Regions from separate parts of the Ensifer sp. ENS09 genome, predicted to be linked through region 1. Evidence: riboswitches for the same ligand, from Rfam matches in the RefSeq annotation. Region 1 holds a riboswitch; each other region holds the start of a gene.
The links. Region 1 has a riboswitch for thiamine pyrophosphate ahead of thiO (glycine oxidase ThiO). Riboswitches for the same ligand answer to the same signal wherever they lie in the genome.

Region 1 (7,597 bases):
GGGCGTCAGCGGATCGAGTCGCGGCAGCCGGCCGAGACGCCGCACGGCGCCAAGTTCGGATAGGACCGCTTCGCTGTCCTCCTGCGCGTCGCCGATGAAGGCGACGCCAAGAACGGGAATGGCGCGGCGACGCAGCGCTTCGAGCGACAACAGGGTGTGGTTGATCGTGCCGAGCCCGGTGCGCGCGCAGAGAACCACCGGGATCTGCCAGCGCGCAAAGACAGACGCAAAGACCATGCGCTCCGTCAGCGGCACCAGAAGCCCGCCTGCGCCCTCGATCACCAGCGGTCGGTCCACCGCGGGCGGGGACAGATGTTCCGGAGCGATGGTGACGCCGTCGATCCGCGCCGACAGGTGCGGCGAGGCCGGCGTCGCGAGCCTGTAGGCCTCAGGCAGGATGCGGTCGGCCGACAACTGGCCAAGCCGGGCGACGGTTTCGCTGTCGGTTTCTTCGTCGAGACCTGACTGCACAGGCTTCCAGTAGCAGCCGTCGAGCGCGTCGGTGAGGGCTGCGGAAAAGATGGTCTTGCCGATGCCGGTATCGGTACCGGTGACCACGATACGGGTCTTCATGGCCGCTCCTTGGCGATCGCGATCTTCAACTGCTGCAGCATCTGCACGACTGCAGGCTGGTCGACGTTGAGCGTGATGGCGATCCGAAGACGCGCGGTGCCTTCCGGCACCGTCGGCGGGCGGATTGCCCTGATATCGTAACCCTCGGCGCGCATGCGGGCGGCGATGCGGAGCGCTCGGCCGTTGTCGCCGATCGGGATGGGCAGGATTTGCGAGCCGCTGCCTTCGATGCCGAGCGTCTCGACAAGCGCCCGGTTGGCGAAAGACCTCAGGCCGTCGAATGCGGCGCGGCGTTCCGGCTCGTCGACGAGGGCTGCGAGCGCTTCACGCACCGCGGCCGCAACGAGCGGCGAAGGCGCGGTCGAATAGATGAAGTTGCGGGCGCGGTTGACGAGATAGTCGCAAAGGAGGGCGCCCGCCCCGACCAGCGCGCCGGAAACACCGAGCCCCTTGCCGCAGGTGTGCAGCACGACGACATTCTCACGACCCTCCAGTTCCGCCGCCAGACCGCGACCTTCCCGTCCGAAGACGCCGGTCGCGTGCGCCTCGTCGATGACGAGAAAGCCGTCATGCTGCGCGGCAAGCGCGAGGAGGTCGGCAAGCGGCGCGCGATCGCCATCCATCGAATAGAGGCTTTCGACGGCAATCCACGGGCGCCCCGCTCCGCCGGCCCGGCGCCATTTTTCGATGGCATCGGCAAAGGCGCCGACATCGTTGTGCACTGCTGCCACCGCATCGGCCTTGCTTGCGGCGATGCCTTCGTGAGCGCTCGCATGGATCAGGGCATCGTGGACGATGAGATCGTCACGCTGCGGCAGCGTCGAAAACATGGCAGCATTGGCGGCATAGCCGCTGCCGAAGAAGAGCATCCGTTCGGCGCCGAAGAAGGCCGCCGCTTCCGTCTCCAGCGCCTCGTGTTCTTCGTGATTGCCGCGCAACAGCCTTGAGCCGCCGGAGCCGACAGGCACGCCGCGCGCGATGGCGGCCGTTATCGCTGCCTTCAGCCGCGGCGAGGCGGCGAGCGCCAGGTAGTCGTTCGAGGTGAAATCCACTCCGCCAGCGGGGGCAAGAGCGCGCCGGCGGCCCTTGCGTTCGAGGCCCTCCAGCGTCTTCTCATGGCGCGCAAACAGACCCGCGGTCATTCCGCCGCGTCCGGCCTTGCCGGTGGAGCCATCGGCTTCAACCCCAGCCGCCGGAAGAGTGCTGCATCATGGTCCTCGCCGGGATTGTCGGCGGTCAGCAGGGTTTCGCCGACGAAAATAGAATTGGCGCCGGCGAAGAAACAGAGCGCCTGCGTCTCGTCGCTCATGTCGGTGCGCCCGGCCGAAAGCCGGACATTCGATTGCGGCATCAGGATGCGGGCAAGCGCGATGGTGCGGACGAAATCGATCGGATCGACGGGTGCCGCATCGGCCAGCTTCGAACCCGGGATCGGGATCAGCATGTTGATCGGCACGCTTTCGGGCGGCACCGGCAGGTTGGCGAGCGTTACCAGCATCGAGATCCGGTCGTCAGCGGTTTCGCCCATGCCGAGGATGCCGCCGGCGCAGACCTTGATGCCGGCGTCGCGGACATTGGCGAGCGTCTCCAGCCGGTCGGCAAAGCTGCGGGTGGTGATGATCTCGCTATAGAAGCGTTCGGACGTATCGACATTGTGGTTGTAGTAATCGAGCCCGGCCTCGGCGAGCCGCGCAGACTGGGCCGGCGTCAGCATGCCGAGCGTCATACAGGTTTCCATGCCGAGCGCCCGCACCCCGCCGACCATGGCGACGATGGCATCCATGTCGCGGTCCTTCGGACTGCGCCACGCGGCCCCCATGCAATAGCGGGTCGCGCCGCCGTCGCGCGCCTTGCGCGCCTCGGCAAGCACACGCTCGACCTCCATCAGCTTCGATGCCTTGAGCCCGGTCGGATAGTGGGCGGACTGGCTGCAGTAGCCGCAATCCTCGGCGCAGCCGCCGGTCTTGATAGAGAGCAGCCGGCTCATCTGGATGGCGTTGGGATCGAACTGCGCACGGTGGACGGTGTGGGCGCGGTAGAGCAGATCGTTGAACGGCAGATTATAGATTTTCTCCGCTTCCGGCCGGGCCCAGCGGGATTGGGCCGCGTCGCCCGGGATCAAATCAGCACCAGTCGGTCGGTTTTCGTCCAGCATTTCAGCTTGTCCTCCAGGTCGTCGCGATCGTAAAATAGATAGAATCCAATATTATCTATAATTTTGACGGACGCGGGAATTCGCAAGCACCCAAGCGGAGAAATTCTTACATCTTATATTCTTCAGGTTGTATCTTCGGATCACATGAGGGTCCGGACGCCGTCGACAGAGGGCAAGAACCGACAATCAATCACTCGCGCGTCAGCCCGGAAATCTCGCACGTCCACCAACGAAACCGTTACGACTCCGGACTTTCCCGGCACTCCAAGCTCCACTCCGGTCGGCCAACACCCTTCCTTCCATCACGCCATCGACGCCTCCGCTTTCTCGCAGCAAGATTATAGATAATTTTTTCGGCAGTTACATCACAGTCAGCACGAATGCTGGCTCTTGACAAAAACGGCCCCGAGCGGTCAGCTTGGAGCATTCACCAGGGGTGTCCCGCCAAGGGGCTGAGATTCTGCTATGCGGTCGCGCGGCGCAGTGACCCGTTGAACCTGATCCAGTTCATACTGGCGTAGGGACGGTGCAGACTCGCTGCCGCAAACGTCGCGTTCACGTGACGGATCAATCGGCAAGGCGTCCTTCCCCTCCCCCGCTCGTGAACTGGGTCTCCACCTTTGGAGCCTCGGCATGCACACCGCCAACACTATCCCGCTTCGTTGCCTACGACGGCCCGTACGCGCCGCACAGGAGCGCTGAGCGATGCGCGTCCTCGTGAAAGGCGCCGGCGTCGCAGGGCTCTGTCTGGCCTATGAACTCAGCGCCCGCGGTGTCGCGGTGACGGTCGTCGAGCGTAAGCCCGGTTTTGCCGGTGCGGCATCCTGGTTTGCCGGCGGCATGCTGGCGCCCTGGTGCGAGCGCGAAAGCGCCGAAGAGGCGGTGCTGACGAAGGGTATCGGCGCCATCGACTGGTGGGACGACGTCCTGCCAGGCGAAGTTTCCCGCAACGGTACGCTGGTCGTCGCCCCGCCACGGGACGCCGGCGAACTCAGGCGCTTCGCCTCGCGCACCTCCGGCTACGAATGGCTCGATGCTGCCGCGATCGAACGGCTGGAACCGGCACTTGCCGGGCGCTTCCGGGAGGCTTTGTTCTTTCCGGGCGAGGCGCATCTCGACCCGCGCCGGGCGCTCGCCCGGCTGCGGCAGAAGCTTGTCGATCGCGGCATCGCCTTCGTCACCGGGGCGAGCGACAACGGACAGCACGATCTCGTCGCCGACTGCACGGGTGCGGCAGGCACCGGTGACACGCCCGGCCTGCGCGGCGTGCGCGGCGAAATGCTCTATCTTGAGACAAGCGACGTAGAGCTGTCGCGGCCCGTCAGGCTCATTCATCCGCGCATCCCGCTCTATATCGTGCCGCGCGGCGGCGGCCTCTTCATGTGCGGGGCGACGATGATCGAGACGGATGATGGCGGACCGATCACCGCCCGTTCGCTCATGGAACTGCTGAACGCCGCCTATGCGCTGCATCCGGCCTTCGGCGAAGCGCGCCTCGTCGAGACCGGCGCCGGTGTCCGCCCCGCCTTCGCCGACAACCTGCCGCGTGCCCTGCGCGCCGGGCAGACCATCACGATCAACGGACTTTACCGCCATGGCTTCCTGCTTTCGCCGGCCCTGGCGGCCGAAGCAGCCGACCTTGCCCTTGTGCAGGACCTGAAGGGAGATGCCGCATGAGACTGACCGTCAATGGCGAGGATCACGACCTCGCCGTCGCCACCCTCGCCGAGCTTCTGGCTGCGCTCGACTTCGAAGGCGATTGGCTCGCCACTGCTGTCAACGGCGAACTGGTGCACCGGGCCGACCGTTCGGGTCATGCGCTTTGCGACCGAGACCGCATCGAAATTCTCTCGCCGATGAAAGGAGGCTGAGACATGCTGACGCTTTATGGACAGGACCTGCGCTCGAGACTGCTTCTCGGCACCGCCCGCTATCCCTCCCCCGCCGTGCTCGAAGATGCGGTGCGATCCTCGGGCACCGAGATCGTCACGGTCTCGCTTCGGCGCGAAACGGCCGGAGGCCGCCAGGGCGGCGCCTTCTTCGAATTGATCCGGGCGCTCGGCGTACACGTGCTGCCGAACACCGCCGGCTGCCATTCGGTGTCCGAGGCGGTGCTAACGGCCAAGATGGCGCGCGAGGTCTTCGGCACCAACTGGCTGAAGCTCGAAGTAATCGGCCACCACGACACGTTGCAGCCGGATGTCTTCGGGCTGGTCGAGGCGGCGCGCATCCTCTCGGCCGAAGGGTTCGAGGTCTTTCCCTACACCACGGATGACCTTGTGGTTGCCGAGCGGCTCTTGGAAGCCGGCTGCAAGGTGCTGATGCCCTGGGGCGCGCCGATCGGCAGCGCCATGGGGCCGCAGAACATCCAGGCGCTGAGGGCCATGCGGGCCAATTTCCCCGATGTGCCGCTGATCGTCGATGCCGGCATCGGCCGGCCCTCGCACGCAACGACGGTGATGGAGCTCGGCTTCGACGCCGTCCTGCTCAACACGGCCGTCGCCGGCGCCGCCAGGCCCGCGCTGATGGCCTCGGCGTTTGCGGGCGCGATCGATGCCGGGCGGCAGGCCTTCGAGGCCGGCATGCTCCAACCGCGCGATTTTGCCGTTCCTTCCACCCCCGTCATCGGAAAGGCGGTGTTTGCGTGAAACTCGATCCCTTCTACCTTATCGTCGACAGCGCGGCCTGGATCGAGCGGCTGGTGCCGCTCGGCGTCAAGTTGGTGCAGCTACGCGTCAAGGATCGTCCGGAAGCGGAGACCCGCCGCGAGATCCGCGCGGCCAAGGCTGTTTGCGACGAGCAGGACTGCCAGCTCATCGTCAACGACTACTGGCAGCTGGCGATCGCCGAAGGCTGCGACTTCGTCCATCTCGGTCAGGAGGACCTGGCGGAGGCCGACCTTGCTGCGATCCGCGCCGCCGGCCTGAAGCTCGGCCTCAGCACCCATGACGAGGCGGAACTGGAGACGGCGCTGGCAGCCGACCCGGACTACATCGCACTCGGGCCGGTCTACCCGACCATCCTCAAGGCGATGAAGTGGGCGCCGCAAGGACTGCCGCGTCTTGCCGCCTGGCGGAAGCGCGTCGGCTCCCTGCCGCTGGTCGCCATCGGCGGTCTCAACGTCGAGCGGATTGCCGGCGTCTTCGAGCACGGCGCCGACATCGCCGCCGTCGTGACGGACATCACCCGCAATGCCGACCCGGAAAGCCGGACCCGCGAATGGATTACCAGAACCGCACCGTGGCGATGAGCACGTGCCAGACCGCGGGCGTCGATCTCCGCGGTCAGGCGATCTCCAGCTGCGACAGCCAGGAGGCATCCAGGCCGCGCTTGCGGCAATAGGTGGCGAGCCGCTGGCGGGTCGGCCCCGGCCGGTCGAGGCCGAGGTAACGGGAGGCGTTCTTCCAGAAGATGTTCTGTTGGTCCTCCTCGCTGACATTGGCCTCTTTCAGTTGCTGGGCGATCCGCGGGACATAGGCGTTGTAGTCCTTCTCCAGCGCCATCATCGACCAGTCGGTGCCGAACATCAGATGGCGCGCACCGGGATCGTAGTCCTTCAGCCATTTGTCGAGCAGCGCGCGGATCTTTTCGTGCAGCCCGGGCGTGTTGTCGGTGACGAGTTCGCTGAGGTAACTCAGGTCGGCAAACAGGTTCGGCTGGCGCCCGTGGTCGATCGTCCTGCCGATGATGTCCTCCCAGGTCGGCGGGCCGGAGAACTTGTCCTGGGCACAGGACACCATGACCCCCGTCGGCGCGCCCGGGCGAATGACTTCATCGAATGCGCCGAAATGCGCGAGGTTGATGCGCAAGTCATTGTAACGGTTGGTATCGAGCAGCTTCTTCCAGTAGGCGGGGCTCGCCATATTGCCATAGCCGCAACCGGCGCCGATGCTGTTTTCCGCATGCGCCATGATCGGCACGCTGTTGTCGCGGCACCAGTCGTAGAGCCGCTTCAGCGCCGCATCGATCGCCGGATCCGCATTGCCCCAGGCCTTGAAGCCCATGGGCGGGTAGATCTTCACACCGATGAAGCCCTTTTCCATGATCGCATAGCGGACGTTTTCCAGCGACGAGCCGCGCTTCTGCGCCTCCCGATGCGGATCGAAGCCGACGAAGCTGTGCATGTGGATGCCGTGCCGTTTGATCACCAGCTGCTGGATCTCGTCCATCACGTCGATCTGGTCGTGCTGCGGCGATGCCCTGCCGCCGATCGATTTCTCGAAATCGAGGATGCTCGGCGTGATCATCGAGAACCGGCATTTCGACGCGAAGATCCGGGCATAGGTTTCCGCGAGGTTTTCCCGGTAGTCCTGCATGAGGCGCACGAAGGAAAGGTAGTTGCCGATCTGGTCGTGGGCCTTGGCGGCCGACGCCAGCGCATCGACATCCGTCTCCTCCACGCTGCCGGAGCGCCGCTGCAGGCCCTGCGGCAGGCCGGGGGCGCCGCCGATCTGTTCCAGCAGGCCCTGATAATCCGGCGTTTCGGCGCCGCTTCGTGCGGTCAACGACGCGCGCTGCTCGCCCGCTAGCGCGACCAGTTGCTTGACGGCGGTGCGCAACTGCTCGTCCTTCTGCCGCTCGAACTCGGCGTCGGAAGGGCGCGGCATCCGCCTCTTGAGAATGGCGTCCTCGACCTTGGCCTTTGGCGCGACATCGCCAAGGGCCGTCACGAGAAAGACCACCAGGGCGTTTTCCAGGCGCTTCGACTGCAGCGGATCGGCGGAGAGCCTCGCTTCCGGCAACTTTTCCCGCAGCGCCACATAGCGCACGAGCCCTTCCACCGGTACATCAGCCGCGTTGAAGAAATGGCAGTGAACGTCGACGATCGGATAGGGCAGCTCGCAGGCCGCAGCCGGTGGCCAGTCGTGT
Region 2 (7,597 bases), 140 kb from region 1:
GGTCGCCTGCGAATGCAAGGGCCCCGATGGACAGGGCCGTCAGTCTCAGCAGGCGTGTCCTCAAGTCTTTCTCCTTGTGCGAACGGCGTTGTTGCGTCGTTCTGCAAGACCTTCTGCGCGTCATAGGACTGCAGCGCGTCGCGAATGAATTTCGCCGACAGCGACTTTTGCGAGTGCCTTGCATACCGTTCAATCGCCGCGGGGACAAGCTATTCGGGTGCCGCGCAAGGTGCGGGCCCAGGGCGGTGGCCGCAACACGCCGATGATCGCGGGTTCGACAGGGGGGCGCGTTCGTCGATTGGGCGGGTCGGAAGCGCGCGTCCTACTGTGGTCGAGCCCGAACATGAAGGAGGTGGGGACCGTTGGCGATCGCCGGGAAATCCTGCGCGAATTGAAGGGGCCGTGACCGGCCCCTTCAGGGGGTCTTTGCCGCCTACTCGACCGCGCCAGCCGCGTCTTCCACCGGCATGTAGAGGTCGCCGCCCTCGCGGTACTTCGCGGCCATCGCCTCCAGCCCTTCCTTCTGCGCCTCGGCCCGGATGTCGTGCGAGATCCGCATCGAGCAGAATTTCGGGCCGCACATGGAGCAGAAATGCGCGACCTTGTGCGCCTCCTTCGGCAGGGTCTCGTCGTGAAAATTGCGGGCTGTTTCCGGGTCGAGCGAGAGGTTGAACTGGTCCTCCCAGCGGAACTCGAAGCGGGCGCGAGACAGCGCGTCGTCGCGCACCTGGGCTGCCGGGTGACCCTTGGCGAGATCGGCGGCATGGGCGGCGATCTTGTAGGTGATGACGCCGACCTTGACGTCGTTGCGGTCAGGCAGGCCGAGATGCTCCTTCGGCGTGACATAGCAGAGCATGGCGGTGCCGAACCAGCCGATCATCGCAGCACCGATGCCGGACGTGATGTGGTCGTAGCCGGGTGCGATGTCCGTCGTCAGCGGTCCGAGCGTATAGAAAGGCGCCTCGCCGCAGACGGCCAGTTGCTTGTCCATGTTCTCCTTGATCTTGTGCATCGGCACGTGGCCGGGGCCTTCGATCATCACCTGACAATCCTTGGCCCAGGCGATCTTGGTGAGTTCGCCGAGCGTTTCGAGTTCGGCGAATTGTGCGGCGTCGTTGGCGTCGGCGATCGAGCCCGGGCGCAGGCCGTCGCCGAGCGAGAAGGAGACGTCATAGGCGCGGCAGATGTCGCAGATCTCCTCGAAATGCTCGTAGAGGAAGCTCTCACGATGATGATGCAGACACCACTTGGCCATGATCGAGCCGCCGCGTGACACGATGCCGGTGACGCGGTCGACGGTGAGCGGGATGTAGTGCAGGCGGACGCCGGCATGGATGGTGAAATAGTCGACGCCCTGCTCGGCCTGCTCGATCAGCGTGTCGCGATAGACTTCCCAGGTGAGGTCCTCGGCAATGCCGTTGACCTTTTCCAGCGCCTGGTAGAGCGGTACGGTGCCGATCGGAACCGGCGAGTTGCGGATGATCCATTCGCGGATGTTGTGGATGTTGCGGCCGGTCGAAAGGTCCATGACCGTGTCAGCACCCCAGCGCGTCGCCCAGACCATCTTCTCGACTTCCTCGGCCATCGACGAGGTGACGGCGGAGTTGCCGATATTGGCGTTGATCTTCACCAGGAAGTTCCGGCCGATGATCATTGGTTCGGATTCCGGGTGGTTGATGTTGGCGGGCAGGATCGCCCGGCCGCTGGCGATTTCCTGGCGCACGAATTCCGGCGTCACGTGATCGGGAACGTGGGCGCCGAAGCTTTCGCCGTCGCGGACCTTCGCGCGCGCCGCGTCGCGGCCGAGGTTCTCGCGGATCGCCACGAACTCCATCTCCGGCGTGATGATGCCGGCGCGGGCATAGGCAAGCTGCGTCACTGCCCGGCCACCCGTGGCCTTCAGCGGCGCATGCTGGAACGGGAAGGTCGGTGTCAGCCGGTCGCCGCTCACAAAGCCGTTGTCTTCGGGGCGGACGGTGCGTCCCTCATAGGTCTCGACATCGCCGCGGTCGACGATCCAGTTGCGGCGAAGCCGCGGCAGGCCGTCCTCGATGCGGATCTCGGCACCGTCGGCGGTGTAGGCGCCGGAGGAGTCATAGACCGTGACCGGTTGCTCGCCCGAGGTCGGGTGCAGAGCAATCTCGCGCATTGGCACGCGGATATCCGGATGAAGAACGCCCGGCTTGTGGATCTTTCGGGAGGCCGGAAGCGGGCCTTGCGTGACCGCGAGGGCTGAGGGTTTGGTGGCAATATTCATGACGAGGCTCCAAGTTTGCGATTGGAGACCCAGTTCTGATGCCGGAAAGATGAAAGACGCTCCGCCAGGTGCTCACCGCACGGAATCCTGGCTTCGATATCTGCACCGTCCCTACGCCAGTATGAACTGGATCAGGTTCAACGGGTCACTGCGCTATAGCCGGCAAGCCGGCCATCCAGCAGAATCTCAGCCCCTTGCGGGACCCCCCTGGTGAATGCCTAGATCATAGCCATCGAACGGCCCGGGTCGTCAAGCGTGAATTCGCCTGTCGATAAAGATGCACCTAGTGCGTGTATTTGCGGATTCGAATTTGGCGCTAGCGGCCGGCCTTTTCCGGTGCTGTCCGCTCGGCATAATCGGCGCGGTTGATGCCGTGGCGCTGGAGCTTGTCGTAGAAGGTCTTGCGCGGGATGCCGAGCGCCTCGATCGTCGCCTTGACGTCGCCGCGCTGGGCGCGCAGCACCTCCTTCAGGATCTCCGCCTCGTAGCGTTCAAGCCGTTCCGGCAGGGCGAATCCGGGCTGTTCGGTGGGCGCAATCGTTTGGCCCAGCGGACCTTCCACACCAAGCGCCACCCGCTCGGCAAAATGCGAGAGTTCACGCACATTGCCCGGCCAGGCATGCGTCATCAGATGCCGTTGTACGGCTGGAGAGATCATCGGCACGTCGCGCTTGAAGCGCTCGGCCGCCCGGGTCAGGAAGTGCGAGAAGAGCAGCGGGATATCGTCACGGCGTTCGCGCAGCGGCGGGATCGACAGCGTCACGACGTTCAATCGGAAGTAGAGGTCTTCGCGGAAGTCGCCGCGCTCCGCCGGATTGCCGAGATCGATCTTGGCAGCCGCGATGACGCGGATATCGACCGGACGAACCTGGTTGGTGCCAAGCGGCGTGATCTCGCGCGCTTCCAGAACGCGCAGCATCTTCACCTGCGTTGCCGGCGGCATCGCCTCGATCTCGTCGAGGAAAAGCGTGCCGCCGCTTGCATGCTCGATCCGGCCGATGCGCTTCTTCAAGGCGCCGGTGAAGGCGCCCGGTTCGTGGCCGAAGAGTTCGCTTTCGATCACCGTCTCCGGCAGAGCGCCGCAATTCAGCGCCACGAAATTGCCGTTACGGCGGCGGCTCCAATTGTGAAGCAGCGTCGCCACCACTTCCTTGCCGCTGCCGGTCTCACCGGCGACGAGCACGTCGACATCGGTATCGGCGATGTGCCGGATCGTCTGGCGCAGGCGTTCCATGACCGGCGTCTGGCCGATCAGCGGCAGGCTGTCGCCGGCCGTCTCGGCGGCCCGCTTCAGTGCGCGGTTCTCCATCACGAGCCGGCGTTTTTCCAGAGCGCGATGCACGCTCTGCACCAGCCGGTCGGCGGCGAAGGGTTTTGGGATGAAGTCGTAGACGCCGTCGTGCAAGGCCTGCACCGCCATCGGGATATCCCCATGACCGGTCACCAGGATCACCGGCAGGTCTGCGTCGAAGGCTTCGATGCGGCGGAAGAAGGCGAGGCCGTCGATGCCCGGCATGCGGATATCGCTGACGACGATGCCGTCGAAATTGGCATCGAGCGTCTTCAACGCTTCGGCGGCGCTGGCAAACGGGATGACGGTGAGGCCGGCGAGTTCCAGCGTCTGCGTCATCGCCTTGCGCAGATGGGTGTCGTCATCGACGAGATAGACGGTCGGCTGCATCGCTCAGGCCCTCTTCAGGCGAACCGTGAAAACGGTGCCCTTGTCGCTGGTGTCGACGGTGATATCGCCGCCATAATCGGCGACGATCTCCTTGGAGATGGCAAGGCCAAGGCCGAGGCCCTCGTCCTTCGAGGTGTTGAACGGCGTGAACAGATCCTCGCGGATATGCGGGGGAATGCCCGGGCCGTTGTCGGCAACGACGAGCGAAACCGTCCCGGACGGGCTCTCCTCGCAGCGCACGCGGATCTCGGCATCGCCGCGCGCGCCGAGCGCTTCCAGCGCGTTCTGGAGAAGATTGATCAGCACCTGTTCCAGCCGGATGCGGCTGCCGAGCACGCGGAGGCCATTTTCCGGCAGGTCGATGACGATCGCATCCATGCGGCCGGCAAAGCGGCTGCGCAGCAACAGCATCGCCCCTTCGATCACGTCGCGCATCGGCGTCGGTTCGGCGACGAAGCGGCCCTTGCGGGCAAAGCTTCTGAGTTCGTCGGTGATGGTGCCGACCCGGTCGGTCAGTTCGGCGATGCTGACGAGGTTCTCGACCGCGGTCTGCTGCTGGCCGCGATCGAGGAAGGTGCGGGCGTTGTCGGCATAGGCGCGGATGGTCGCGACCGGCTGGTTGATCTCATGGGCGACGCCGGCCGCCACCTGGCCGAGGATCGCCAGCCGGTTCGCCTGGACGAGCTCCTGTTGCACCGCCTGCAGCTTTTCGCCGGTGCGCCGATGGTCGGCGATCTCCGTTTCGAGATGATCGCGGGCAAGGCTGAGGTCATGGGTGCGCTCCGCCACGCGGGTTTCCAGCTCGTCGCGCGCGGCGCGATCCCTTGCAGACACCAGCGCCAGCGTCTGGCGGCGGCGCAGGAGGAAGGCGGTAAGGGCGAGCAGCGGGGCGAGGAGGGCGAGCGCAATCAGCCGGGCCTCGCGGGTTGCCGCCGAGATCGCGCCATCGAGCGGCGCCAGTTGCTCCAGCCGCCAGCTTGTGGTCGGCACCATGGTTTCGACCCTGAGGAACCGGCGCTCGCTGTCGCCGGGCAGGAGCGCCCGCAACTCGCTGGAGCCGTCGTTTGTCGGTTCGATGTCGCGGAAGGGCAGCGGCAGCAGCGAAGCATCGCCGAACTGCAGGCTGTCGCGGATGGCGGCGACGCGATCGCGCGGAATGGTCCTCGTCGTCATGAAGCGCCAGGACGGGAAGCTGGTGATCAGCACGATACCGCGCCGGTCGGTGACGTAGACCGGCTTGCCGGAGGCGAGCCATTCGGCCTCCACATCGTCGAATTCGAGCTTTGCGACGACGACGCCGATCGGACCGTCGGGCCCCTGAACCCGTCGCGAAATGTAGAGACCGGGCCGCTTGCTGACGTTGCCCATGGCGAAATGCTCGGCCTTGCCGTCGCGCATTGCCATGCGGAAATATTCGCGGAAAGCATAGTCGTTGCCGACGAAACTCGTCGGCTCGCGCCAGTTGCTGGCAGCGACGGCAACACCATCGGGGCCGATCACATAGATGACGGCGGCATCCGTGTTGGCCGCCAGCGCCTGCAGCTTCTCGTCCAGCCGCTGCAGCGCCTGTGGGCTGCGGGTCGAAAGGGCCGCCTTCACCTCGACATCGTCGGCCAGCACCAGCGGCGTCGAGCGCTGGCGTTCAAGCACGGCGCGCAACAGCGAGGCCTTCAGATTGGCATCGATCCGGCTTTGGGCATCGACCGTTTCGAGCGCCTGGCTTCGGCCGTACTCGCCGGCGAGCAGGAGCGCGGCGACAAGCAGCGCGACGGCAAGGCCGGCAAAGACCAGCCAGGTGCGGCGCATCGATTGGTCGAGATCTGCCAGATTGAGGGGGGCGGAGAGGGCACTGAACATGGCCTAATTGTGCACTTTTTCGCTCAGGCTTCCAGGTAGGTTGTGCGGAAATCCGCTCAACTCTTTGTGTGCGCCAAGCCGCCCGCACAAAACATCCTCATCAATTCAAAGGCTTGTCTCGTGCCGCGGCGAACTGGCACGGCCGTTGCAAATGACGTCCTCATGACAGCCCGCGCTGTCGCGCATCGGAATTTGACCCGGGAGGCCCGGCATGACGCCGGACTGGGTGCAGTGGAGGATCTCATGATTATCGAACAATCCGCGGAACCGCGCGGCAAGACACCTTTCTATCGCCATCTCTATGTCCAGGTTCTGGCGGCGATCGCCGCCGGTATCCTGCTCGGCCATTTCTATCCGTCGCTCGGCACGGAACTGAAGCCCCTCGGCGACGCCTTCATCCGCCTCGTCAAGATGATCATCGCGCCGGTCATCTTCCTGACGGTCGCGACCGGCATTGCCGGCATGACCGATCTTGCCAAGGTCGGCCGCGTCGCCGGCAAGGCGATGATCTACTTCCTGACGTTTTCGACGCTGGCGCTCATCATCGGCCTGATCGTCGCCAATGTCGTGCAGCCGGGCGCCGGCATGCACATCGATCCGGCCTCGCTCGACGTCAAGGGCGTGACGACCTATGCCGAGAAGGCGCATGAGCAGACGATCACCGGCTTCCTGATGGGCATCATCCCGACGACGCTGGTCGGCGCCTTCGCCGATGGCGACATCCTGCAGGTGCTGTTCATTTCCGTGCTCTTCGGCCTGTCGCTCGCCATGGTCGGCAAGAAGGCCGAGCCGGTCGTCGACTTCCTGCATGCGCTGACGCTGCCGGTGTTCAAGCTCGTCGGCATCCTGATGAAGGCCGCCCCGATCGGCGCCTTCGGTGCGATGGCCTTCACCATCGGCAAGTACGGCGTCGGCTCGATCGCCAACCTCGCGATGCTGATCGGCACCTTCTACATCACGTCCTTCCTCTTCGTGTTCATCGTTCTCGGCGCCGTCGCCCGCTACAACGGCTTCTCGATCGTGGCGCTCATCCGCTACATCAAGGAAGAGCTGCTGCTCGTTCTCGGCACTTCCTCGTCGGAAGCCGCCCTTCCGGGCCTGATGAGCAAGATGGAAAAGGCGGGCTGCAAGCGCTCGGTCGTCGGCCTCGTCATCCCGACCGGCTACTCCTTCAACCTCGACGGCACCAACATCTACATGACGCTGGCCGCGCTCTTCATCGCCCAGGCGATGGATATCCCGCTGTCGCTTGGCGACCAGGTGCTGCTGCTGCTCGTCGCGATGCTGAGCTCCAAGGGTGCCGCCGGCATCACCGGTGCCGGTTTCATCACGCTGGCCGCGACGCTCTCGGTCGTGCCGGCCGTACCGGTCGCCGGCATGGCGCTGATCCTCGGCATCGACCGCTTCATGTCGGAATGCCGCGCGCTGACCAACTTCGTCGGCAATGCGGTCGCAACCATCGTCGTTGCGAAGTGGGAAGGGGAACTCGACGAGGCACAGATGGCCGCGGTCCTTGGTGGTCGCACGCCGGAAGCCTTGCCGCAGCCGGCCTTGCAGCCCGCGGAATAAGTTTGCCTCCCAAGGCATGACTGCTAAGGCAGTCCGGACGCGGCTCGTGGCAACACGGGCCGCGTTTTCGTTTGGGCTACTGGCCGCTCAAGGTCATCTTCGACGTCTCAGGCGCGCCGGCGTTCAGATAGGCGACGAAGTCTCGGAGCATCGGCACCCGGCGCGGGCGGAAACTCTCCTCCGTCATCGCGACATCGACGATGCGGTCGACGCGGAACTTGCGGAAATCCTGG
Region 3 (7,597 bases), on a different contig from region 1:
TAGAGTTTTCCGGTGATTTTTCCTGGCTGGGGAAGGAACGGGCGACGTCAACCTCACCAGTGCTAAGGGCAGCCACCCGAGCGGCCGGGTTCTCTATCACCCGGAAGCCGACCGTCAGCCAGGCGGGCTTGCCGCCCCAATAGCCGTCGTTGCGGGTAAGCTTCAAGCTTTCGCCGGCGGCACCGTTGGTCTCGATGACCACCGTCAGCGGATCGGGTGCAGAAACCGCCTTGATGCCGCTGACAGACGAACGAAAGCCACCGCTCGGGGGCTTCAGGAAATCCCGGATGCGCTCGATCGAATAGACAACATCCTCGGCATCGAAGACGGAGCCGTCATGAAACCGGACGCCATCGCGGAGCTTGAACTCCCATTGCGTCGAGGAAGTGCGTGCCAGGAGGCAGCAAGCCCTGGTTTAAGCTCGAGACCCTCGTCCTGATACACCAGTCGCTCATAGATATGGGAGAGCAGCGAGGTGTTCTCGTTGAGGTTGGCGTAGTGCGGATCGAGCGTCATCAGCTTGTAGGAGGTGGCGATGCGCACTTCGCCCGCTTCCTGCGCCCCGGCGGGCACAGACAACGACGAGCCGAGCGAGACGGACAGGAGAAACGCCGGCAACAGGCGCTTACGAAAAGGTCTTCCCAGTTTCATGTGCAATTCCCTTTTGTTTTTGACAGAGTCAGAGGCTCGTGCCGAAGGGGCTCCGGCGCGGGGTCATTCGGAGATTGCTTAAATGCCGGCGGCGGGCTGCGAGCGCGCCGCTTGCGATGCGGCGAACACCTTCAGTCGCTGAGGCGTGGCGAGGGTTCAGCTGCCGTGTCGATTTTGAGCAAATCAGCCAAGACGGTACGGATTTGCGGCCAGGGTTCGTCCACACAGGTCGACGAAGGCTGGCCGCGGTTCACGATCGCGTCGAGTTTGGCGATGACGCCGGGAGCGACGTCACAGGAACCGGCCACAACGCTTGGGCGGCTAATTCCTCCGCCAGCGCTGCGCGGTCCTCGTCCTCGAGCGCGTCATTGTAGGCGCTGCGTCCATCGCGCTCAGCTGAAGACGACGGCTCGCCTGAGAACAGGGCGATCTCGAGCTGTTGCTGATGGTGGGTCGATTCGCTCAGGCGAGTCCAGGCGGCACGCCAATGCTGCCAGGCTGCGACCGCAGGGTCATTGGTGCAACCGCTAAACCCTGACTTTCGATGGGCCGCAACGTGCGGATATGTGGGTAAACACGCCGGCACCGAGGAATGAAAATCTCCTCGCGTGACGGTAGGCAAAGTTCTGCTATTGTCGGAATCAGCCATGATCCGAGCTCCCTATAGCTTGGTTTTGGTCAGATCGAACAGGTGTTACCGCACCTGTTCGATCGCCGGGTCATTCTTCCTACAATATGTCGGAGGTCAATCAGAAAGTTTGCCTTGAGTAACTTACTTCTTACGATGGAGCAGTGCCGTGGAGCACGGGCAATGTTGGGCTGGAGCCAGGCAGAGCTCGCCAAGGCAGCAAACGTGTCTCGCCAGACTATCGCCGATTTTGAAAGGGGAGCTCACGTACCGATCGTCAACAACCTCGCAAGCATCGTAGCGGCGTTGGAGAAGGCAGGAATTGAGATTATTCCGGCAAATGGTGGCGGCGTAGGCATCCGCTTCAAACGGTCATCTTAAGTAGGTGGATTACTGGCTCTTCTGCATGCGATGCGCTTCACAGGCGCACAAATACGCGCCGCTCCTGTGCGTGGAGCGCTAAAGGGCTCGCCAAGGCAACTGATATCGGAGTCGCCACCGTAGGCCGAGCAGAAACTGAAGATGGAGCTGCATCCCTAACATTCGCGAACTTGAAGGCCATACGGCACGTGTTGGAAGGTCCCGGTATCGAATTCATCCCTGAAAATGGGGGCAGCGTCGGCGTTTGTTTCAAGAAGTCGAGCTCGGGATCTTCCGTTGATGGCGTTTGATCCGGCTACCAAAGAGACAACTCTTGAAAGGAAGACCCTCGCCAATCTTAACTGGAGCCGAGGTTCGCGCAGAGCTGGCGAATGCAGCCAGTGTGGGACTGTCCATATTCGACGAGCGGAAGAGGAATACTGATATCAGCGACTCCTTCATCGAACTCACGTTTGATCCGCAACGCTCTGGAAGCAATGATGCTGACCGGAGTTGGAGGGCTATTCCACCTTTAAGCGATTGTTGACCCAACGCGACCGAAAGTCCGGAATCGAGGCACGCTAACCGTGCACAATCGCGTGAGGGCACTATGAATTTTCACAGCCTGTGTCATCAATACCTTCGCCTGTGAAGTCGAACGCTCAGACGGAAGGCCCCTTGTGCTCGAAAGCCCATAGGACCTTCATTTTAGGAAGCTTCTTCAACAGTGAGGATTGCGCCTCGAACTGGCTTGCCTGTGACAGGGTTCCAACGGTTGACACCCCGGCCCACGCTACCCTAGCATCCCTCCCGCCGAGGGGTGCACTGTCACAGTGCTGAGATGGCGGTGAGCCAGACCCTTGAACCTGATCCGGATCATACCGGCGTAGGAACGGCGAGGGCCCTTCTGCTCACCAGCTGTCTTTGCGCTTACCGACCGGATCTCCGTCCATGTCCGGGAGGTCGCTTTGCTCGTGTCTGTTTTTGACTCAATCCAAAAAGGCTCAAGGCTCATGCAGGTGGGGCGATGACCGCGATCGCCGTTACCATCGCAGGTTCGGATTCCGGCGGCGGGGCCGGCATCCAGGCGGATCTGAAGACGTTCTCGGCGCTCGGAGTTTATGGCGCAAGCGTGATCACCGCGGTCACGGCGCAGAATACCCGTGGGGTCTCTGCGGTGGAGGATATCTCCCCGACCGTCGTTGCGGCTCAGATCGACGCGGTATTTTCGGATCTCGCCGTGGGAGCGGTGAAAATAGGCATGGTCTCGCGGCGCGAGACGATCGCGGTGATCGCGGCTGGTCTTAAGCGCTACGACCGGCTGGCTGTCATCGACCCGGTGATGGTGGCAACCTCCGGCGATCACCTGATGCGCCGGGACGCGATCGCGACGCTCAAGGAGGAGTTGCTGCCGCTGGCACTCATTCTGACGCCGAACCTGCCCGAGGCGGCGCTGTTGACCGGACGGGCGATCGCTGAAACCGAGACCGAGATCGCACGCCAGGCCGAGATGCTTCTGAAACTCGGTGCGCGTTCGGTGCTGATGAAGGGCGGGCATGGCAAGGGCAAGGACGCGACCGACGTTCTCTTTGGTCAGGGGGACGTCCTCAACCTGTCGCGACCGCGGATCGAAAGCAGCAATGATCATGGCACCGGGTGCACGCTCTCTGCGGCAATCGCCGCGGGGCTTGCCAAGGGCAAGCCGATTGACCATGCGGTCGTCGCCGCCAAGGCCTACTTGCATGACGCGGTGGTCGCTGCCGATCGTCTGACTATCGGACAGGGGCGGGGGCCGGTGCATCATTTTCATCATTGGTGGGGCGACAGCCGCAACCAGAGCACAGCGTCTTCGGACGGGGCCTAAGCAGACGGCCGCCTCGGACGAATGACTAGATATGGCTATGCGCAGTAGCATGGCGTTCATTGCATCTCAGGCCACTGCAGCGCTTGGCAGGGCCGATTGCTCGCCCTTGAGCATCTTGCGATAGAGCGCCACATGTTCGCGCGCGCAATCGACGTGGCTCGTCGGTCGCCGAAGTGTCGCACGCAGATTGTCCCATGCCCGCGGGGCGGCCAACACGTCGATCAGCCGGTCGGCCAGATCCTGGGCGCTGCCGGCGCGGAAGTGATAGCCATCCAGCCGGTCGCGAACCTTTTCGGCCATGCCGCCGATGTCGGAGCAGAGGATCGGCCGGCCGTGATGCAATGCTTCCTGGATGACGACGGGAGAATTCTCCCACCAGACCGAGGGCATCACCACCCAATCGACCGATCGCATCAGCCGCGGCATGTCCTGGTTCTGGTAGGCGCCGTAGAAGCGCACACGGCGACCGGCGTCTTCGATCAGTTTGGCCACCTTCTCCTGATAGTCTTTCGGCTGGCGCTCGAGGTTGCCGCCAAAAATCATCAGCGAGGAATCGTCGCCCCACACGTCATCGGGCACACGCGATACGGCGTCGATCAACACGTGAACGCCCTTGAATGGCGTCATCTGCCCGAAATAGGCAAAGCGGTTGCGTCGCGCCGTCGGCGATGGCAATTCGCGGGCCGGCGCCTTGTCGCCCATGACGATGCCGTTCTCGATCACGAAGATTTTTGCGGCTTCGAGCCCCCATTCGACATAGCGGTTGGCGAGAAAGGCGCTGGGCGCGATGAAGGCATCGGCGAGATTGAGCATGCCGCGCACGAACTGTTCGCGGCGAACGAAGCGCGACACCGGGATTTCGGGGAAGCACGTGTGGCAGCTGATCGGTGAGGCGCCGTTGCAAAGCTGGCCCGAGGGGCGTTTCACCATTTGCCCGTGATTGTGGCAGATCGGCAGATACTCATGGAACGTCACGACGATGCGTGCGTTGGGCAGGGCATCACGAACGGCATAGAGCGCTTCCAGGCCGAAGCCGAGAATATGATGGAAGTGAATTACGTCCGGCTTGATGTCACCGACGAAGCGCAAGAGGTCGCGGCGGATCGCGTCCGTATCGCCGTTGGAGAGGAAGAAATGGTCGAAGTCTTCGGCGTGGTAGAGCACTTCGTCCATGGCGAGACGCAGGCTCATCAGCGCGGACGCGCCATGGCGCGGAACCGGATTGCCGACGCGGGCGAGGTAGATCGATTCCACACCGGGCAGGCCGTTAAGCGCCTTGTGAAGGCCATGCGAGGCAATTTCCGCTCCGCCAAGGGAGTGGGTTGGGTGGCCATGGGAGACCACGAGTACGCGGAGTTTTTCGCTCATGCGCCAGCCCCTTCAAAGATTGTCTTTGCGGTTTCGGAGGCGGGCGTCCATCGGGCGCGGAACAGCGTCCGATCGACGCGTTCCACGAAGCGCGCGGTGGCGGCAGAGCCTGCTCCGGGCACCTCGTCGGATCCCACCATCTGCAGGGAAGGAAGCCAGTAGGCTTCGTAGCCCTTTCCGCTGAGGCGAAGGGCGAGGTCGAGGCCCTTCAGCGCCGCGCCGAGATAGGTCGGCGACAGGCCTGCGTCCTCCATAAGCGCTTCACGCGGCAGGATGCAGCAATCGAGCGATGCGGCTGCGACCCGCGTCAGCTTGAGGCGATTGACGGCGCCGACGGGATAGCCGGCGTAGCGGCTCGATTGCAGATGGTCGGGGCGATCGAGCGACGTGCTGCCGGCCCAGCGGATAGAGTGATCTTCATAGGCAAGGGTTGGCGAAATGATGCTTCCCGTGTTTGCCTCGTAGGCGGCAACGAGTGCCTGGTACCACCCGGCATTGGCTGGCGTCAGCGACGCGGAAATCAGAACGACCGCGTCGCTGTTTACGCTTTCGGCGGCCGCTTGCGCCAGGTCACATGCATCGTCGGCGCCTTCGACGGAAATGAGCCGCAGCGGCAAACGATAGAATTCGGAGAGTTGACGGATGTGGACCGCGTGCCTTCGGAACCGCTCGGACTGGAGCACGAGCGCGATCGGCGCACGACGCGTTTGGGGATCAAGCGCGAGCAGCCCCAAAAGCGGTGCGAAATCCGTTTCGGTTTCTCCGGCGATAAGAAGGATGGCGGTACCCTCAGCCTGGTCGAAGGGGCCCATGTCGACAACGGTCTCGATGGTCGGTGCGGTGCTGCGCGCCGCCGTCAGGAAAGGGACGATCTGCCGGTCGATAATATCGGGCAGGGCCCAGCTTGTCGGATCGATCGAGCCAAGCAGCCGCAAGGCGGCGGCGCGAGCCGGCAGCCGCACGGGGAAAAGTGGCATGTAGGCGCGGCGGGCATCGCCAAGGGTGAGTTCGAGGTGAACTGGCCCTTCTGCCTCGCCACCAAGCGGCTCGACTTGAACGATGAAGCCATGGGACCGGCGATGGCCGGAAATCGCGCTTTTGAATTCCGGCCGATCGACGAAGGCCTCTTCGACGTCGGACCGTTCGGTGCGGGTCCAGGCTGCGTCCAGCCGCGCTCCGCCGCCCTGTTGGCAAAGTCGCGCGCTTTCAACATGCCCATCGGGGTCTAAAATCCAGCCCGAAATCAGGAAGGCACCATCCTCACCCTGGTAGAGTGCATCCACGCCAAGGCGGACAGGAACCGGAAGGCTCGAGATCGTCTCGGTGCCATCGTATCCGCTCGCGGCATCGCGCAGGCGAAGCATGACCTGCGGCGAGCTCTGGCTCTGGAGCAGCATCGCGCGGATATGGCCGGGTGTCTCGAGCGGACCGGTCACCACCCGGCGTTCGTGGAGCCCGGCATAACGCCAAGCGCCACGGCCGCGATAGAATATGCCCTTGATGTCGCGCGCTCGGGGCAGATCGTTTGCGGACAGCAGGCCGACGAAGCCAGCCGCACCGTCAGGGGCGTCGTTGCGCTGGAAAATGGCGACGTTGCAATCGGCAAGGACGGTATCGTCACCCTTGACGATCGCCCGGCAGACGCCGGCGGGCAGGTCGCGCGCCCATCCTTTCAGGGCGATGGTCCCGTCATGCCCCTCGCCGAGCAGTTCGATGTATCCGTCGCTCGCCGCTCCGGTTTTAAGCAGGGTCGTGATGGCCGCGAGCCGTTGATCGGCATGCGGCGGTTTGATCAGCACGTCGACCAGGCGACCGAGCACGTGTACCAGTTGCGGACCGGCGAAATCCTTCAGCATCGCCGTGACTTCACCAATCGAAGCGGCGCGTGGCGCGACCATGTAGCGCTTGCCGTTACCCGCCGTGCCGAAGCGCAGGGTCGTCGGCAGACGATCAGAGCCATCGAGCAGCAACAGCGCGGCAAAGCCATGTGTGGCGGAAGCCTGGGGCGCTGCCAGCCGCCAGCCGACGACCGACGCCATGACCTGGCTTGACGCATCTTCATTGATCTCGACCGGCAACTGATCGGCCATCGGGCCACCGGTACCGATAACGAGAAGTATTGTTTCGTCGATCGGGCAGGCCATAATGCGTCCACCGCGCGCAATACGGCCAAGCGGTGCAGGGCTTGCGGAAAGGCTGAGTTCCGTACTGGGCATGAGATGGGCCTCAGGTCCGAAGGAAGACGGAAAGGATCGCGCCTGCCGCAAAGCCCGCAAGCACGAAGAGTAGCAGAAACGCGGGCTTCAAATCGCCGTTCGAGCGCTGCTTCAGTGCGTTGAGGCTCTTTTCCATGCCCGCGATTACACCGTCGAGCCGCATCAGGTGGACGTCGAGATCGGTCAGTCGCTGGGTGATTTCTCCGCGGAGGTTCGCGACATCGTCGCTGATTGCTGCAAGTCCGGGGCTTTCGGCTTCATCGCCGTCGTCAACTTTCGACCGCAGGGCGGAACGCTGCGAGACCTGCAATTGCCGTTGTGCTGCCATCAGCACGTCGAGCTTGTCGAGCACTTTTGCAAGTGGCGCCGCAATCAGCGCCTCAGCGGCTTGTTCGTCGGGCTTGGGAACACGAAGCGGCAGTTCGCCGCCTTTGCCGGTCGCCGCAAGCACAACGAGTTCGCCGCTACGCGCGCTCGCCATCTCGGGCAACGCGATTTCAAACGCGTGGT

Region 2: it holds a riboswitch for thiamine pyrophosphate, as region 1 does, so the genes downstream of both, thiC (phosphomethylpyrimidine synthase ThiC) here and thiO (glycine oxidase ThiO) in region 1, are expected to answer to the same signal.
Region 3: it holds a riboswitch for thiamine pyrophosphate, as region 1 does, so the genes downstream of both, thiD (bifunctional hydroxymethylpyrimidine kinase/phosphomethylpyrimidine kinase) here and thiO (glycine oxidase ThiO) in region 1, are expected to answer to the same signal.

The regions. Positions count from the first base shown of each region.
Region 1 is NZ_JACVBP010000005.1:106,729-114,325, reverse strand. Features, by position in the region: gene bioD (dethiobiotin synthase) at 1-573, opposite strand, end outside; gene IB267_RS25100 (8-amino-7-oxononanoate synthase) at 570-1,715, opposite strand; gene bioB (biotin synthase BioB) at 1,712-2,728, opposite strand; TPP riboswitch at 3,151-3,270, shown strand; gene thiO (glycine oxidase ThiO) at 3,434-4,405, shown strand; gene thiS (sulfur carrier protein ThiS) at 4,402-4,599, shown strand; gene IB267_RS25080 (thiazole synthase) at 4,603-5,376, shown strand; gene IB267_RS25075 (thiamine phosphate synthase) at 5,373-5,978, shown strand; gene IB267_RS25070 (amidohydrolase family protein) at 6,013-7,597, opposite strand, start outside.
Region 2 is NZ_JACVBP010000005.1:249,122-256,718, forward strand. Features, by position in the region: gene IB267_RS25685 (hypothetical protein) at 1-64, opposite strand, end outside; gene thiC (phosphomethylpyrimidine synthase ThiC) at 434-2,257, opposite strand; TPP riboswitch at 2,348-2,476, opposite strand; gene IB267_RS25695 (sigma-54 dependent transcriptional regulator) at 2,574-3,938, opposite strand; gene IB267_RS25700 (ATP-binding protein) at 3,942-5,795, opposite strand; gene IB267_RS25705 (dicarboxylate/amino acid:cation symporter) at 6,039-7,364, shown strand; gene IB267_RS25710 (YafY family protein) at 7,441-7,597, opposite strand, start outside.
Region 3 is NZ_JACVBP010000004.1:924,792-932,388, reverse strand. Features, by position in the region: partial or broken gene IB267_RS24550 (ABC transporter substrate-binding protein) at 20-651, opposite strand; gene IB267_RS24545 (helix-turn-helix transcriptional regulator) at 1,436-1,660, shown strand; TPP riboswitch at 2,446-2,549, shown strand; gene thiD (bifunctional hydroxymethylpyrimidine kinase/phosphomethylpyrimidine kinase) at 2,667-3,503, shown strand; gene IB267_RS24535 (glycosyltransferase family 4 protein) at 3,570-4,871, opposite strand; gene IB267_RS24530 (hypothetical protein) at 4,868-7,087, opposite strand; gene IB267_RS24525 (hypothetical protein) at 7,098-7,597, opposite strand, start outside.